DNA from 2 places in the Heyndrickxia sp. FSL W8-0423 genome. Region 1 is predicted to be linked to the other one. Evidence: riboswitches for the same ligand, from Rfam matches in the RefSeq annotation. Region 1 holds a riboswitch; the other holds the start of a gene.
What was found. A riboswitch is a leader RNA that binds a small molecule or an ion and turns the genes downstream of it on or off. The one in region 1 is predicted to bind lysine.
Positions count from the first base shown of each region.

Region 2: linked by a shared signal. The riboswitch ahead of MKY81_RS18515 (aspartate kinase) and the one ahead of MKY81_RS03025 (amino acid permease) in region 1 are both predicted to bind lysine.

Region 1 is NZ_JBBPBE010000001.1:614,882-624,032, forward strand. It holds gene MKY81_RS03010 (AI-2E family transporter) at 1-304, opposite strand, end outside; gene MKY81_RS03015 (twin-arginine translocase TatA/TatE family subunit) at 446-613, opposite strand; partial or broken gene MKY81_RS03020 (amino acid permease) at 782-1,819, shown strand; lysine riboswitch at 1,909-2,100, shown strand; gene MKY81_RS03025 (amino acid permease) at 2,201-3,658, shown strand; gene MKY81_RS03030 (DUF3231 family protein) at 3,745-4,743, shown strand; gene MKY81_RS03035 (glycine--tRNA ligase) at 4,793-6,175, opposite strand; gene MKY81_RS03040 (YceI family protein) at 6,640-7,176, shown strand; gene MKY81_RS03045 (DsbA family protein) at 7,312-7,995, shown strand; gene MKY81_RS03050 (cation diffusion facilitator family transporter) at 8,215-9,123, shown strand.
Region 2 is NZ_JBBPBE010000001.1:3,608,514-3,617,664, reverse strand. It holds gene MKY81_RS18540 (electron transfer flavoprotein subunit alpha/FixB family protein) at 50-1,030, shown strand; gene MKY81_RS18535 (cytochrome c oxidase assembly protein) at 1,169-1,960, shown strand; gene MKY81_RS18530 (heavy metal translocating P-type ATPase) at 2,017-4,203, shown strand; gene trxA (thioredoxin) at 4,339-4,653, shown strand; gene uvrC (excinuclease ABC subunit UvrC) at 4,760-6,535, shown strand; lysine riboswitch at 6,620-6,803, shown strand; gene MKY81_RS18515 (aspartate kinase) at 6,926-8,158, shown strand; gene MKY81_RS18510 (YslB family protein) at 8,193-8,645, opposite strand; gene MKY81_RS18505 (succinate dehydrogenase cytochrome b558 subunit) at 8,981-9,151, shown strand, end outside.

The DNA of each region.
Region 1 (9,151 bases):
GTTTAAATTGATCTTGTAATAATGGACCGACTAATTCAACTACCGTAACAACAATCCCAATTAGCGCAACAAATATGAGCATAATCGCAAGTTTTCTTGGAACTTTCCATCCTTCTAACAGCCTCACAACTGGTCTTGCCAAATAATATAAAATCCCCGAAATGAGAAAAGGAATAAACAAAGTTTGGATAAAAATAACTAGCGGGGTAAATACAAAACTAACTTGATTTAATAGCCAAATGATAACCAGAACGATAATCATCCCAATTCCAATATTCAAAAACTTCTTTTTTATTTTAAACACCCCTATTACCTGCTTTTCTACTATAATAATCAATTTCCCTCTCATATAAAAGAAATATTTCACTATAAATAAAAAAAGCAAAAAACCACAGGTAGTTTCCCTGTGGTTAACGAATGGAGTATGAAGAAATGATCGCCGGAATTATTTCTTTTCGCTTGGATCGTCTTCCATAATTCCTCTCATACCCTTTTTAAATTCTCTTAATGTTTCACCAGCAGCTTTTCCTAGCTTTGGCAATTTAGATGGTCCGAAAATTAACAGAGCAACAACAACAATTAACAGAATTTCTCCGAATCCTAAGTTACCCATTATTTCATCTCCTAAATGTAATTAATCATTCATAATTACAATCACAATAAGTTCTAGGGCTATTTTAATCCTAAATACTTTAATTTTCAAGCAACAAAAAATGGACGTATGGTGAACATTGCTTTCTCCATGTTGTTTTGAATAGAAAAAATAGTAAAAAGCTAAGAAATTCTTTTTACAGGGATAACATTTTTAGCCTATTGGTTTGGAATTGCTCCAAAAGGAAACGAGACGGTCGTTTCACAAATTGCTGCACAAACATTTGGGCGTAATTTCCTTTATTATTTCGTCCAAGGGACAACTGCCTTAATTTTAGTTCTCGCAGCGAATACAGGATTTTCAGCATTTCCGATGTTAGCTTATAGTTTAGCAAGAGATAAATACATGCCCCGCATGTTCTCAATAAGAGGAGATCGTTTAGGTTATTCAAACGGGATCATTTTCTTAAGTATTGCTTCGATTATTCTTATTATTGCTTTTAAAGGGAAAACAGAGCATTTAATTCCTTTATATGCGGTAGGTGTATTCATTCCTTTTACACTTTCCCAAACAGGAATGATCTTGAAATGGATAAGACAAAAGCCTGAGGGATGGGTGATTAAGTTAATTACGAATTTAGTCGGTGCGCTAATTTCATTTCTCGTATTAACGATTCTTTTTGTAACAAAGTTTCATCATGTGTGGGCTGTCGTGATTTTCTTACCAATTGTTGTCTTCATCTTTCATAAAATTAAACGTCATTATGAAGCAGTTGGTGAGCAATTACGTGTATCCCAACCAATTGCCCAAGATATTGAAGGAAACGTGTTTATTGTTCCTATCGCTGGAGTCACAACTGTTGTTGAACGATCCATTAATTATGCAAAATCGTTGACAGATCAAGTAATTGCCGTTTATGTTGCTTTTGATAAAGAAGATGAGAAGAAAATGGAGAAAAAATGGGAAGAGCTAAACAATGGGGTTCGATTAGTGACATTATATTCATCCTATCGAAGCATCATCTATCCATTAAATAAGTTTTTAGAAACTGTTCAGGCTAAAGCTATTAAAAATCATTATATGGTTACAGTCCTTGTTCCTCAATTTATACCGAAAAAAAGATGGCACAATATTTTACACAATCAATCAGCATTATTAATTCGCGCGAGACTTTTATGGAGAAAAGATATTGTCGTTGCTACACTTCCGTATAAATTTAAGAAATAAGCGATTACCAAATTTCTCTATTGCAAAATCGTAAAATTATTTTATAATAGTAAATTGTATAACTTAATAATTAAAAATCCTCATCAAACCGATGGGGTAGAGGTCGCGGCTATTAAGAGTAGGACGGACGAGAAACAAAAGATTTCGATGACTCCGCTTGAAAGGAATAGCTGCCGAAGCTGATACTTCTCTTTTGGATTTATCGGCTGGGGCTGTCTCCAAATAGGAACAGAACTGTCACGTTTATTGATTCCAACTAAACGTGTTGAGCTATCTTCGGAAGGTATGATGCGGGGTGTTACAATGTCGTCAAACCTTTTTTGACGGCATTTTTATTTTCCCCACTCCTTCCAATATTTTTTAAGGGAGTGTAACAACCACATGCAAACATCAATAGAAAACAGCACACAACAGCTTAAACGCAAATTAAAATCCCGACATTTATCAATGATCTCCCTTGGCGGTACAATTGGGACCGGTCTATTTTTGGCCAGCGGCGGTGCCATTCACACAGCTGGTCCTGGTGGAGTTATTGTATCCTACTTATTAATTGGTATTATGGTTTACTTTTTAATGACTAGCCTTGCAGAGATGGCTGCCTTTATGCCTGTTTCCGGAACGTTTAGTACGTATGCTTCAAGATTTGTCGATCCATCACTTGGATTTGCTCTTGGCTGGAACTACTGGTATAACTGGGCGATCACAATTGCTGCAGAATTATCTGCTGTCACGATTATCATGAAGTTTTGGTTTCCTCATACACCATCACTTATTTGGAGCAGTATTTGTTTAGTAATTATGTTTCTATTAAATTATCTATCTGTTAAAGGTTTTGGAGAAGCCGAATTTTGGTTTTCCCTTATTAAAGTCATTACGGTCATCGTATTTATTATTACAGGATTTTTGATGATATTTGGAATTATGGGCGGCGAACCAGTTGGTTTTAAAAACTTTACGATTGGTGATGCACCATTCCATGGTGGATTTATGTCTACGCTTGGGATATTTATGGCTGCGGGATTTTCCTTCCAAGGGACTGAGCTTCTTGGCGTTGCAGCCGGAGAAAGTGACGATCCTGAAAAAAATATTCCAAAAGCCGTTCGTCAAGTATTCTGGCGTATCCTATTGTTTTATGTGTTAGCCATTTTAGTCATTGGTTTACTTATTCCGTATACAGATAAGAACTTAGCAACCGATGATGTCGCAATGAGTCCATTTACAATTATTTTTGATAAAGCGGGAATTGCCTTTGCGGCTTCTGTCATGAATGCCATTATTTTAACAGCTGTATTATCGGCCGGAAATTCAGGAATGTATGCATCGACCCGGATGCTTTGGGATTTAGCTCGTGACGGAAAAGCACCGAAGTTTTTAGCAAAATTAAATAAGAATGGTGTACCTGTGAATGCATTAATTGTCACAGCTTTAGTTGGAACGTTAGCGTTCTTAGCCTCCTTCTTCGGTGATGGAGTCGTCTATGTTTGGTTACTGAATGCTTCAGGGATGTCCGGTTTTATTGCATGGCTCGGCATTGCCATCAGCCATTATCGATTCCGAAAAGCATATGTAGCTCAAGGAAAGGACTTAAATGATTTACCTTATCGTGCTAAGTTGTTCCCATTTGGTCCTATTTTCGCCTTCGTTCTCTGCGCGTTTGTCATCCTTGGTCAAAACTATTCTGCCTTTTTAGGAGATAAAATTGATTGGACAAGTGTTTTAGTATCGTATATTGGATTACCACTATTTATTGTTGTATGGTTGAGCTACAAATTTATTAAAAAAACGAGAATCGTTCCACTTGAACAGTGTGATTTCAGTACTGAAAAATATATTAATTAAATCAGACCGTCTTTAGACGGTCTTTCTTATTTCAAGTATAAAAATAGATATGACATCAAAATATAAGAAAAAGGAGTGATGACCTAATGGCGGAAAAACATATACGATTAACTAGCGCCGAAATCGGTAGCCTTTGGTCTACCTACATGAACAGTACAATGACTCGCTGTCTTCTTATTTATTTTCTGCATCATATAAAAGACCAAGAGATGAAAGATATGCTTCAAAATACATTAGATTCCACTAATTTACGGATAAAGAGACTCAACTCTATCTTTTCTCAAGAAAAACTACCTGTTCCAAACGGGTTTACCGATAAGGATATTGACTTAACCGCTCCACCCCTTTTCTACGATCCTTTCGCTTTAAGCTTTTTATATAATTTGGCGAGAATGGATATGATTTTTTATTCGTTTGCACTTGTGAATTTATCAAGAAAAGACATGATTGCATTCTTTACTGATTCCCTCCAGGGGGCCTCTAAACTGTACGGGGATTCAACAGCTTTATTGTTGTCGAAAGGGCTTTATGACAGACCGCCGAATATTCCATACCCGACAGAAGTAAATTATATTGAAACTTCATCATACATAAGCGGGTTACTGTATAAAGACAGACCGTTAAACGTAAATGAACTAACGGAAATTTTCTACAATATTGAACGAAATTACTTTTCAATAGTGCTATGTACAGGGCTATTACAGGTAGTTAAGGATAAAGAAATTAAAAACTATATTAAAAAAGGCAAGGATATCTCATTAAAACAAATCGATTATTTTAATGAATTATTAAAGGCTGAAGATCTTCTCGGAATTGTATCGGTTAACATGGAAGTGACCGATTCTAAGATTTCCCCTTTTTCAAATAAGCTAATTATGAATTTGTTTAATGTATTAAATGCTATTGATATTACTTTAATTGGCCATGCATTATCCGGTTCATTACGAACCGATTTATCAGGAGAATATAGCAAGCTAATTGGAGAAATTTTATTATATTTGAAAAAAGGATTTAAGCTAGCGGTAGAACGAAAATGGTTGGAAGAACCTCCTTCCGTTCCTAATAGGAAAAAACTTGAAAAGTAAATTAAAAAGAGGGCTCCAAAATTTCATCAGTTGGGGCCCTTCTTTTTTATTAAAATTGAATTTTTTCTTCTAAGAAGCTTTTTAATTCCGAAATTGGCAATCGTGTTTGTTCCATTGTATCGCGATCACGAACGGTTACCATATGGTCTTCCTTCGAGTCAAAATCATAGGTGATACAGAACGGTGTACCAATTTCATCTTGACGACGATAACGTTTACCGATTGAGCCTGTCTCATCGAAATCTACCATGAATTGTTTTGCAAGATCAGCAAAAATTTCGCGCGCTTCATCAGATAGCTTTTTCGATAATGGCAAGATAGCTGCTTTGTATGGTGCAAGAGCCGGATGTAAATGCATCACTGTTCTTGATGTACCATCTTCTAATGCTTCTTCTTCGTAAGAATCGATTAAATAAGCAAGTGTCACCCGATCAGCTCCAAGTGATGGTTCAATACAATAAGGTACAAATCTTTCATTAGTCTCTTGATCTAAATAAGTGAAATCCTCACCTGAGAATTGCATATGTTGTTTTAAGTCATAATCTGTTCTAGATGCAATACCCCATAATTCTCCCCAGCCAAATGGGAATTTATATTCAAAATCAGTCGTTGCATTACTATAGTGTGATAGCTCATCTTCAGAGTGATCACGAAGACGAAGATTTTCTTCTTTTATTCCTAATGAAAGCAACCATTTCTTCGCAAACTCTTTCCAATAATCAAACCACTTTAATTCTTCGCCAGGTTTACAGAAGAATTCGAGCTCCATTTGTTCAAATTCACGTGTTCGGAATGTAAAGTTACCTGGTGTAATTTCATTACGGAAGCTTTTACCAATTTGGGCAATACCAAACGGTAGCTTTTTACGCATCGTACGTTGAACATTTTTAAAGTTTACGAAAATACCTTGTGCTGTTTCAGGACGAAGGAAAATTTCATTCGTACTTGTTTCAGTTACGCCTTGGAAAGTTTTAAACATTAAGTTAAATTGACGAATTCCAGTGAAGTCCTTGCTGCCACATTCAGGACAAGCAATGTCATATTCTTTCATTAGTTCTTCCATTTTTTCAAATGGGAGGCCGTCTACGATAATTTCTTCACCTTTTTCTTCTGCTGCGTTTTCGATTAATTTATCTGCACGGTGTCTTGCTTTACACTTTTTACAATCAATCATTGGGTCGTTGAAGTTTCCAATATGACCTGATGCTTCCCATGTTCTTGGGTTCATTAAAATAGCAGAGTCAAGACCGACATTATATGGGGATTCCTGAACAAACTTTTTCATCCAAGCCTTTTTAATATTGTTTTTCAATTCTGTTCCAAGAGGACCATAATCCCATGTGTTTGCAAGTCCTCCATATATTTCTGAACCTGGAAATACAAATCCGCGATGCTTCGCATGTGAAACGATTTGTTCCATATTTACTGACATAGTCGATTCTCTCCTTTATTATAAAAATCAAAAAGCTCCCATCCTCAGGCAATGATTGCCTGGGGACGAGAGCTGTACTCACGCGGTTCCACCCCAGTTGATGTACAAAACAAGCACATCCACTTTCAAGACACGACTCCAGATTGCCGTTTCACTAAAACATCTTATCAGGCTTACACCATCCCTGATTCGCTTTAGAAGACAATTTTTAGCTACTATAGATCCTTCAACGTCGTCTATGTTTTTTTATGATTATATTACATAAAGGAAGGGAAGAAGTCAATGGACGGTGAATTTAATTAGAGTCCCTTCACTTAACTAACTATAAAAAAGTAATTTAATTTCATTTTTATATAAAAATGAATTGACAAATACCATAGAAAAAAATATAATTAATTTAAATCATTAAGTATATTTTATATAGCAACTTACATTAAGTTATTAAATAAATGGAGGAATGAAAAATGACAATTTCTAAATGGACAGTTGATACAGCACATAGTAGTATTGATTTTTCTGTAAAACATATGATGGTATCTAAAGTGAAAGGCGCTTTCCAACAATTCAACGCAAGTGTTGAAGCCGATCCAACTGATTTAACAACAGCAACTATTGACTTCAACATCGATGTAGCAAGTATTGATACTCGCAATAGCGATCGTGATAACCATTTGCGTTCAGCAGATTTCTTTGATGTTGAAAACTATCCAACAATGACATTTAAATCAACAAACATTACAAAAACGGATGATGATGAATATAAAGTAACCGGTGATGTTACTCTTCATGGAGTTACACGTTCAGAAACATTCTCTGTTACATTTGAAGGCCTAGCTAAAGATCCGATGAGCGGTGCAGAAAAAGTAGGTTTCAGTGCAACAGGAAAACTAAAACGTAGTGACTATGGCTTAACATGGAATGCGGCTCTAGAAACTGGCGGTGTTTTAGTTGGTGATGAAATAAAAGTGGCGATTGAAATCGAAGCTGCTAAAGAAGCGTAATAAAAAGGTGTCTTCGGGCACCTTTTTTATATTTTACAAAATAGTGACATAATAGGTATTTTCTTGACGTCCTTATTCATCTTATGTAAAACTATCTCTAATTACAAAACCAATATTTTATAAAGGTGTGCAAATATGTCGAAAACAAATACGAACAAATCCAGTAGTTCATTTTTTTGGATTGTAGTCATCATTGCAGTTGCTTTGCTTGCATTAATTATATTTTTAAGTAAATCTTCGGACAAACCTGAAAAAAGCGAAGCATTTAATTTTGATTACAGCAACCAACCTTTCGAAGGTGATGAAAAAGCTCCCGTCGAAATTGTTGAATTCGGTGACTATAAATGTCCGGTATGTAAACAATTTAATGAAAGTGTTTACCCGGTTATTCAAAAGGAATTTGTTGATACAGGAAAAGCTAAATTTTACTTTATGAACTTTCCTTTTATTAATACGGATTCCCATCGCTCCGCGGAGTTTGCAGAAACGGTCTACAAAGTACTAGGCAATGAAACATTTTGGAAGTTCCATCATCTTCTTTACAGCAAACAACCAAAAGATGAGAAGTACGAAAAAGTGGATTACTTTAAACTAGACTTCCTTAAAAAGACATTAGCGGAGATTTCAAGTGACAAAGACGTTAAAAAAGTTGAAGAAGCCTTTAATAATAAGGTGTACAAAGATGCTATAAACAAAGACAAATCCTATGTGACTGAGTTAGGGATTAATTCAACGCCAACCCTATTTATTAATGGTAAGGAATTTACCGGAAAAAGCTATGAAGAATTTATTCAACAAGTACAGGATGCGGCTAAATAAACAATTCGTTTAAAACAGGTTAGTATAAACTAACCTGTTTTTTATAATTTCTGGAAAAAACGTGAATACTAATTTAGTTCTTATATTTTTCATAGAGGAAACATTTTTAGTTAAACTTTAAAACGATTGATGGGAACAACTATCTTGCTCTAGACCCACCAATACTAGGTTTGTTATGATTACAAGGGTGTTTTAGACTTTCTTCGATTGGAGTGATACATATTGGGGACAAGAGAGTCGATTGCGAAAAAAATTGCTTGGATCAGTGTTTGGAGTAATATTTTATTAACGATTGGAAAGATGGTTATCGGATGGTTTGCTCACAGTGATGCAGTATTCGCTGACGGGATTCACTCTGCAGCGGATGTTTTTGCCTCCGTTATCGTCTTATTAGTCATAAAAATTGCCAATAAACCGGCCGATAAAGAGCACCCCTATGGCCACGGAAAGGCAGAAGTAATCGTTTCAGGAATTGTTGGTATCTTATTATTTTTAGTTGCTATTTATATCGTTTACGAAGGCATTGCCGGTTTCTTCCACCCTATTGAAACACCGAATATGTTAGCTATGTGGGTTGCAATTTTTTCCTTTATTTTCAAGGATTTTTTATATCGATCTTCCATGAAAGTTGCTAAAGCAAATAATAGTAAAGCGATTGAAGCCATTGCTTTAGATCATAAAGCAGATATTGTCGCTTCTTTTGCAGCAGCGGCCGGAGTAATATTATCGATTCTCGGAGATAAACTCGGACTTGACATTTTATTATACGGAGATAAAGTAGCTAGTATTTTTGTTGCCATTTTAATATTTAAAATTTCTAAAGAAATGCTCAGCGAAGCATTTAACATTCTTCTTGAACGTAATATTGATGTTGAAACACTTCAAGATTTTGTCTCCATCATTTCAGAGTTTCATGACGTAAGGAGGATAGATAAAATTCGTGCGAGAGATCATGGGCATTACATACTCGTTGATTTAAGAATCTCCATTGATCATGATAAAACGATAAAAGAAGGCCACGATCTTTCCCATGAAATCAAACATTCACTAATGAGTAAATATGATAATATTCAGGAAGTACTTATTCATTTGAATCCTTACTATTCTCAAGAAGAGAAACAAGACTAAATTTAGTCTTGTTTTTATTTTTGTAAAA
Region 2 (9,151 bases), 3.0 Mb from region 1:
AGTTTCAAACAATTGACCAATCTATGTTCACTTACAGGAGGTAATTCAAATGGCTAGAAAAGTGTTAGTACTGGGAGAAGTTCGTGACGGATCATTACGTAATGTTTCTTTTGAAGCTATCGCAGCAGGAAAAACGGTTGCTGAAGGTGGAGAAGTAGTTGCTGTTTTATTAGGTGATAATGTAAACGCTTTAGGACAAGAACTAATCCAATACGGTGCCGATCGTGTCGTTGTTGTTGAAGATGAAAAATTAAGTCAATACTCTTCAGACGGTTTTTCTCAAGCTTTTATGGCTGTAGTTGATTCCGAAAAACCTGACGGAATCGTATTTGGCCATACAGCGCTTGGAAAAGATTTATCACCAAAAATCGCAAGTAAATTAGAAACAGGATTAATTTCAGATGCTACTGATGTGGAGGTTGCTGGTGGAAATTTAGTTTTTACTAGACCAATTTATTCCGGAAAGGCATTTGAAAAGAAAATTGTTACTGACGGAGTGATCTTTGCAACCGTTCGTCCGAATAACATTGCACCTTTAGAAAAGGATGAGTCCAGGACTGGTGATGTTAGCAAAGTCACAGCCGAAATTAAAGATCTTCGTACAATTATTAAAGAAGTTGTACGTAAAGCGAGTGAAGGTGTTGACTTATCAGAAGCAAAGGTTGTCATTGCTGGGGGACGTGGAGTTAAGAGTGCAGATGGTTTCGAACCATTAAAAGAATTAGCGAATGTACTTGGTGGTGCAATTGGTGCTTCACGTGGTGCATGTGACGCAGATTATTGCGATTATTCCTTACAAATCGGCCAAACAGGTAAAGTAGTTACTCCAGATCTGTATATTGCATGTGGTATTTCAGGAGCTATTCAACATTTAGCTGGAATGTCTAACTCGAAAGTGATTGTTGCCATTAATAAAGATCCTGAAGCGAATATCTTCAAAGTAGCCGATTATGGGATTGTAGGAGATTTGTTCGAGGTTGTACCAATGCTAACAGAGGAATTCAAAAAATTAAAAGTAGCATCTTCATAATAAATAACACTTGGCAGAGAAAGAATTTTTCTTTCTCTGTTTTTTATTTTTTCGTAATCTAGGACAATACTTGTTCAATAAAATAGAAAGGAAGGTGTTTTGTTAAGGGAGGGATTAGCAAGATTGACCTATCAAATGATGATTTCCCAACAATTAAAATGGAATATTCCTTTTCTTATTATTTGTGTTTTAATTATTGGACTTTCCTATTTTTTTACAGGAAAAAGGCAGCTAAATCAGTTCATCCTTTTTAGTGGTGGAATGATTCTATTGTATTTATTACAAGGTTCTCCTCTTCGTACAATTAGTCATTTGACTTTCACAACCCATATGCTACAAATTAGTCTATTATATTTTATTGTTCCTCAGTTCCTTTTACTAGGAATGACAACAACATTTTATCAAAAGGTAAGCCATTCATTACTAAAGCATATAAAAATAGATTCTTATTTTTTTATCATTCTCTTTTCCTTTTTCCTATATATTTACCATCTTCCCGTTGTTTTTACCTTTATCACTTCTCACAAAATTTATCACGATCTATCCATATGGATTTTATTCATCCTTGCCTTGCTAAAGTGGGCACCATATATATTCTCAAAAAAACAGCAAAATATTTGTTTTGAAGCTTCTTATAAAAAGATTAATGTGTGGCTTATTACACCAGCTTGCCTTTTGTTAATCATGCTTCCTGTTCAAGAGACTAACCCCTTACTGAACCAAATGATCAATTTATGTATTCCACCAAGTATAAATGTTGAATTTTTTAAACCAATGATAGACATCCAACTTGATCAACAAATTGCCGGAATTCTTATGTTTTTTATTCATAAATCTAGTTTTCTATGCGCAAGAAGTTTGGCAAAGTTAGAAATGAATAAGCAGGAAACGATATGTATCATCGATTTCTTTTTTAAACGACGGTTCTAGTCCATATTTATAAAAATAAACTAGTAATAAATATGGGCTAAAGTTGGGTGAAATGTATGGTTGAATCAATGCAAATAGATATTAAAGGGATGCATTGTAGTGCATGCGCAACGAGAATCGAAAAAGTAGTTACGAAAATGGACGGCGTACTAAAAGTTAATGTTAATTTAGCAACCGAAAAAGGAAGAGTGATGTTTGACCCTAATCAAACAAGTAAACTTCAAATCTTAAATAAAATAAAAAAAATTGGATTTGAACCGATTATTTCCAGAAATACAAGTCATTCTACCGAATCAAAAAGAAAGGAAATGGTTCGGTTAACGTGGAAATTTATCATCTCCGCGATTCTTTCAATCCCACTAATTTGGACAATGTTGTCACATATGAATCTTTCATTTATACCAATTCCGGAGATTTTTCTAAATCCTTTGTTTCAACTAACACTCGCCACACCTGTCCAATTTATTATTGCTTATCCTTTTTATGAAGGAGCATGGAGTGCAATTAAAAATCGACAGGCAAATATGGATGTATTGGTAGTCTTAAGTACCACTGCCGCTTATTTTTATAGTCACTTCTTAACATTTACACCATCAAATAATAATGGGCTCCATTATGAAACGAGTGTTTTAATCATTACGTTTGTTTTATTAGGAAAATTAATGGAAGCTAAAACGAAGAGAAAGACAATGGATGCAATAAAAAAGCTGAATCAATTACAAGTAAAGTCAGCAATAAAGTACGAGAACGGGGAAGAATCGGAAACGTTTATCCATCAAATTGTTCCAGGTGATGTACTACTCGTTAAACCGGGTGAAAAAATTCCAATTGATGGACAGGTTGTTGAAGGGACATCAACAGTTAATGAAGCAATGTTAACAGGGGAAAGCATTCCGGTTGAAAAAAGTATTGGTAATAATGTTTATTCTGGAACGATCAATGAAAATGGCGTATTGAAAATAAAAGCAACGAAAAAAGAATCAGAAACAATTCTATCAAAAATTATTGGAATTGTAGAAGAAGCTCAAATTTCCAAGCCACCCATCCAACATATTGCGGATAAATTTACCGGAATTTTTGTTCCTATCGTTATCATCATTGCGATTGCAACCTTTTTATTATGGTACGTAAATTTAAATCCTGGACAGATGGGAGATGCAATTGAGAAAGCGATAGCTGTATTAATTATTTCTTGTCCTTGTGCATTAGGATTGGCAACCCCAACATCAATAATGGTTGGAAGCGGAAGAGCTGCCCAATTAGGTATCCTTTTTAAAGAGGGGAAAATGATTGAACTCCTTTCAAAAAACAACATGGTTGTCCTTGATAAGACAGGAACAATTACAAAAGGTGAACCAGCAGTTACAGATATAATGGTGCGAAATTTAGAAGAAAAACTATTTCTCCAATTAATTGGAGCAATAGAAAAAAACACGAACCACCCAATTGCAAAAGCGATTGTTAAAGATGTCGAAAAACGGGTGGATTTAATCCCGAATATTGGGAGCGCAACAACAATTCCGGGTCATGGAGTTAAAGCAACTGTAGATGGAAAACAAATTGTCATTGCGAACCCCTCGTATTTTAAAAAACAAGGAAATAGTACATTCAAGGATATTGAAAAAGATGTTAAGGGACTGGAGGACGAAGGGAAAACCGTTGTCCTTGTTTCAATGGAGGAGCAGCTTCAAGGAATGATTGCAGTCGCAGATGAAATGAAGGATACTTCTGAAAAGGCAATAGCAAGACTAAAAAAGTTGGGGCTTTCCGTATCGATGCTATCTGGTGATAATAAAAACACAGCAAAATTAGTAGCGAAAAAAGCTGGAATTGAGCATTTTCAAGCTGAAGTTACTCCGCAAATGAAAGCGGAGTTAATCAAAAATTATCAAAATAAAGGACAAGGTGTAATCATGGTGGGTGATGGAATTAATGATGCACCCGCACTAACAGTTGCAAATATAGGGATGGCAATGGGGAATGGATCAGATATTGCCGTTGATTCCGGTGACATAACATTGTTAAACAATGATTTAAATCGAATAGCCGATGCGATTATTATTAGCAAAAAAACAATGTTGAATGTTAAGCAAAATTTCGTGTGGGCGTTTATTTATAATATTATTAGTATCCCACTTGCTATAACGGGTGTATTGCCCCCATGGTTTGCAAGTGCAACGATGGCTTTTAGCTCTGTTTCCGTTGTTTTAAATTCACTAAGGTTAAAAAATATAAGAATATAATCCATTTAGGAATATGCATAACAAAAAAAGTTGTGGGAAGTTTAAAATAGAAACAAATCATTAGCATATGAAAAAGAACGATGTTATACTTGCGTTAGAATTTGTAATACAGTTTTCATAGGAGGTTGTAATTCAATGGCAATTACACATGCAACTGATCAAAATTTTTCTTCAGAAACTTCTGAAGGATTAGTACTAACAGATTTTTGGGCTACATGGTGTGGACCATGTAAAATGATTGCACCAGTACTTGAAGAATTAGATAGTGAAATGGGAGATAAAGTCAAAATCGTTAAACTTGATGTTGATGAAAACCAAGAAACTGCAAGTAAATATGGTGTAATGAGTATCCCGACACTCATCTTAATGAAAGATGGCCAAGAAGTAGATAAAGTAATCGGCTACCAACCAAAAGAAGCATTAGTTGAATTAGTGAACAAGCATCTTTAATAAATATAATCCGAGTCTACACTGACTCGGATTTTTTAAACAATTTCTCCCCACCAATTCCACATTCCAAAAATAACCCATCGATATTGAAAAAGGGGTAAAAAGTATGAATGAAAGAATTAAAAATAAATTGGCAATCCTTCCAGATCAGCCAGGCTGTTATTTAATGAAAGACAGACAAGGGACAATCATCTATGTTGGGAAGGCAAAAATATTAAAAAATCGTGTTAGATCTTATTTTACTGGCTCACATGATGGGAAAACACAAAGGCTTGTTAGTGAAATTGAAGACTTTGAATATATAATTACCTCATCTAATATTGAAGCACTCATCTTAGAAATTAATTTAATTAAAAAGCACGACCCAAAATACAATGTCATGTTAAAAGATGATAAAACTTATCCTTATATTAAACTGACACATGAACGACATCCTAAATTGATAACGACAAGAAAAGTAAAACGTGATAGGGGCAAATACTTTGGACCTTACCCGAATGTTCAAGCAGCAAATGAAACAAAGAAATTATTAGATCGAATTTACCCTCTCAGAAAATGCTCAACATTGCCTGATCGCGTTTGTTTGTATTATCACTTAGGACAATGCCTTGCACCGTGTGTGAATGAAGTAAAGGAAGAAACATATAAAGAAATAGTGGATGACATTAGCCGATTTTTAAATGGTGGTTATAAAGAAATAAAACAAGAGCTTACGAAAAAGATGGAAGATGCTGCCGAAAACTTAGAATTTGAACGAGCAAAAGAATATAGAGACCAAATCATCAATATTGAAACTACAATGGAAAAACAAAAAATCACCATGAATGATTTCACAGATAGAGATGTATTTGGTTTTGCTGTTGATAAAGGGTGGATGTGTGTTCAAGTCTTTTTTATCCGTCAAGGAAAGCTAATTGAACGGGATGTTTCACTGTTTCCTTTTTATGATGAACCGGAAGAGGAATTTTTATCCTTCCTCGGACAATTTTATTTAATGCCGAATCACTTTAAACCTAAAGAAGTTTTACTACCGGAAAAAGTAGATTCAGATCTAGCAAATCAATTATTAGAAACAAAAGTGATTCAACCAAAAAGGGGACAAAAAAGAGAATTAATAAAGCTGGCCGAAAAAAATGCAGCCGTCGCTTTAAAAGAAAAATTTGCCTTAATCGAACGTGATGAAGAACGGACAATTAAAGCGGTCGAAAATCTTGGCGAAGCAATGGGTATTTATACGCCACATCGCATTGAGGCTTTTGATAATTCGAATATTCAAGGAACAAATCCAGTTTCTGCAATGGTTGTATTTGTTGATGGAAAGCCGGAAAAGAAAGAGTATCGAAAGTATAAAATAAAAACAGTTCAAGGTCCGGATGACTATGAATCGATGAGAGAAGTCGTTAGAAGAAGATATGGCAGGGCATTGCGTGAGGAGCTGCCGCTTCCCGATTTGATCATTATTGATGGTGGTAAAGGTCAAATAGAAGCGGCACGGGATATTTTAGAAAATGAACTTGGGTTAACGATCCCGCTAGCCGGATTGGCAAAGGATGAAAAACATAAAACCTCGCAACTATTGTCTGGGAATCCATTGGAGATTGTACCACTTGCAAGAAACAGTCAAGAATTCTACCTTTTACAAAGAATTCAAGATGAGGTTCATCGATTTGCAATTACATTCCACCGTCAGCTTAGAGGCAAAAATGCGTTTCAATCGATGTTAGATGACATTGCAGGAATAGGTCCGAAAAGAAAGAAACAGTTACTTCGCCATTTTGGATCAATGAAAAAAATGAAAGAGGCACCAATCGAAGAGTTTTTAGAACTTGGCATCCCACAAGCATCAGCGAAAGCATTGAAAGAAAAGCTAGATGCACAATAATTTGAAAACTGTGGAAAGTAAGGATAGTCAAGTAAATTTTAATGTGTTATAATGACTTAAAATTAAATCTAACTTTTATTTTAAAATAAGGGTAGAGGTGCGAAACTAAAGAGTAGAGGCTTGGAGAAGTATGAGATTCGATGAAAAGCTTTGAAAGGGAGTTTTGCCGAAGCAAAAACAAGGCTCATTCCTGTTTTTGCTGGTCTAAGCATTTAAGAAATGCTGGACTGTCAAGATGTGTGGTACATCTTGGAGAGCTATCTCGCATAAGGCTATTCGTAATCTGTATATTACGTCTCCTAAAGCAATGAGATAGGTATCTCATTGCTTTTTTTATGCGAAATAGGCGAGTAGCAGTAAAAACATAATTTTGAAAGAAGGCGAAAATTGTTGGCGCGAATCGTACTTAAATTTGGTGGAACCTCAGTTGGGGATGTAAATAGAATAAAAAATACAGCTAACCGAATTATTGATGAAAAAAAGAAAGGCAATCAAGTAGTTGTTGTCGTTTCGGCAATGGGAAAAACAACGGATCAACTCGTGAAGCTTTCAAAAGAAATTTCGTCCTATCCAAGTAAAAGAGAAATGGATATGCTGCTTTCAACAGGTGAACAAATTACTATTTCCCTATTATCGATGGCACTCGCTGAACTAGGTCATACGTCTATATCCTTCACAGGTTGGCAGGCGAATATCTTAACAGAAGATGTACATAGCAATGCTCGAATCATTGATATTAATCCACAAAAAATTATGAATCAATTACAAAATGATCAAATCGTTATTGTAGCGGGGTTTCAAGGTGTCACGACTGATGGCGAAATTACCACATTAGGAAGAGGAGGATCCGACACAACAGCAGTCGCATTAGCCGCAGCGCTGAAAGCTGAGAAATGTATAATTTATACGGATGTGACTGGTGTTTATACTTCTGATCCGCGATATATTCCTCATGCTCGAAAATTAGGCGCAATTTCCTATGATGAAATGTTAGAACTTGCAAATCTTGGAGCGGGGGTTTTACATGCCAGAGCTGTCGAATTCGCTAAAAATTACCAAATACCGTTAGAAGTTTGTTCGAGCTTAGTAAGAGAACCTGGAACAAACATTGAGGAGGAAGTAACAATGGAAAAAAGTTTAATTGTTCGTGGTGTAGCTTTTGAGGACAAAATTACGAGAATCACTATTTTTGGGTTAAAAAATGGATTTAAATACTTATCAACGATATTCACAAAATTAGCTAAACAAAATATTAATGTTGACATTATTATCCAAAATCAAACGGAAGGGGAAGATGCCTATCTCTCATTTTCAATAAAAAATGATGATTTACGTGATACGATTGAGATACTGGAGCAAAATCAAGAATCTTTAGGATTCGATAATTTTGAATATGAATCGGGTCTTGCAAAAGTCTCAATCATTGGTTCAGGGATGATTTCAAATCCGGGAGTTGCCGCTAAAATGTTTGACATTCTATCCATTAATAATATTGAAATAAAAATGGTTAGTACATCAGAAATTAAAGTATCTACGGTAATAGAAGAAAAATATATGATAGAAGCAACACAAGCTCTACATACCGCATTTGAGCTTGAGAAGGTTGAACTAGAGGTAAAATAAAAGAAAGAAAAGCCTAGGAAATCCTAGGCTTTTCTTAAACATCCGTATCTTTTAGATCCCATTGCACAATAATTTTAACTTTTTTATGACGTTTAACGATTTCTTCATATGCTTCTGTTCTTACTTTTTTCTGTGATTGAATTTGTTCGGCTAAAAAACCGGCTTCAAGTTTAAAACTTGATTCTGTTTTCAATTCAATTTGCCGACTAATTAATGGACTTGTTAGTTCCAATTCCATTCCTTTTTTTTCGTCTTTTGTAATTCGAAGGTTTCCCCAACCTGCTTCATCAAAAAAAGATATGATTTCATTTATCGACATAAGTGGGAATTTTCGAGCTAGTAGCTTACCTGACCAATAAAGAATATCCGGAGTTTCTTTCCCTAATATTTCGGGTAATAATATATCGCGAATTAATTCATAACCGAACGCCGGAATGGAAAGTTCATTATTTTCCGTATTTATTTCTAATTCTGCAGAAGATTTCACGTAATTCCCCTCTTTCTCTATAGTTATATTATATACAAAATTTTATTTCAGTTTAATATAAATTTTGGTAAGTTATTTGATTTAAATTTTTTCGGAAAATTTGAGACAAACTATATATTGGAGAAATTTAATGTATTATCAATGATTTACATGTTTGAAACAGCAAAAAAGCATCCCTTTTTTTGTCGAATTCGTGTATCCGTTTCCTTGACGCTTACCTAGTGCGGGAGTAAAATGGATATGTCACATAATTGTTATGAAATTGCATGGTATTCAAAATCTAATTTTGAATAATTTTGCTATGCACACGCTTTTATTATTAAGGGGGGTAAAATGTGGCCGGAAATCGTGAGTTTTTAAATCGCAGATTGCATTCATTACTAGGTGTTGTGCCAATTGGTATCTTTTTAATTGTCCACTTAGTTGTGAACCATTTTGCTACAGGCGGAGAGGAATCATTTAACAATGCCGTAGGCTTTATGGAAAGTCTTCCATTCCTCATTTTC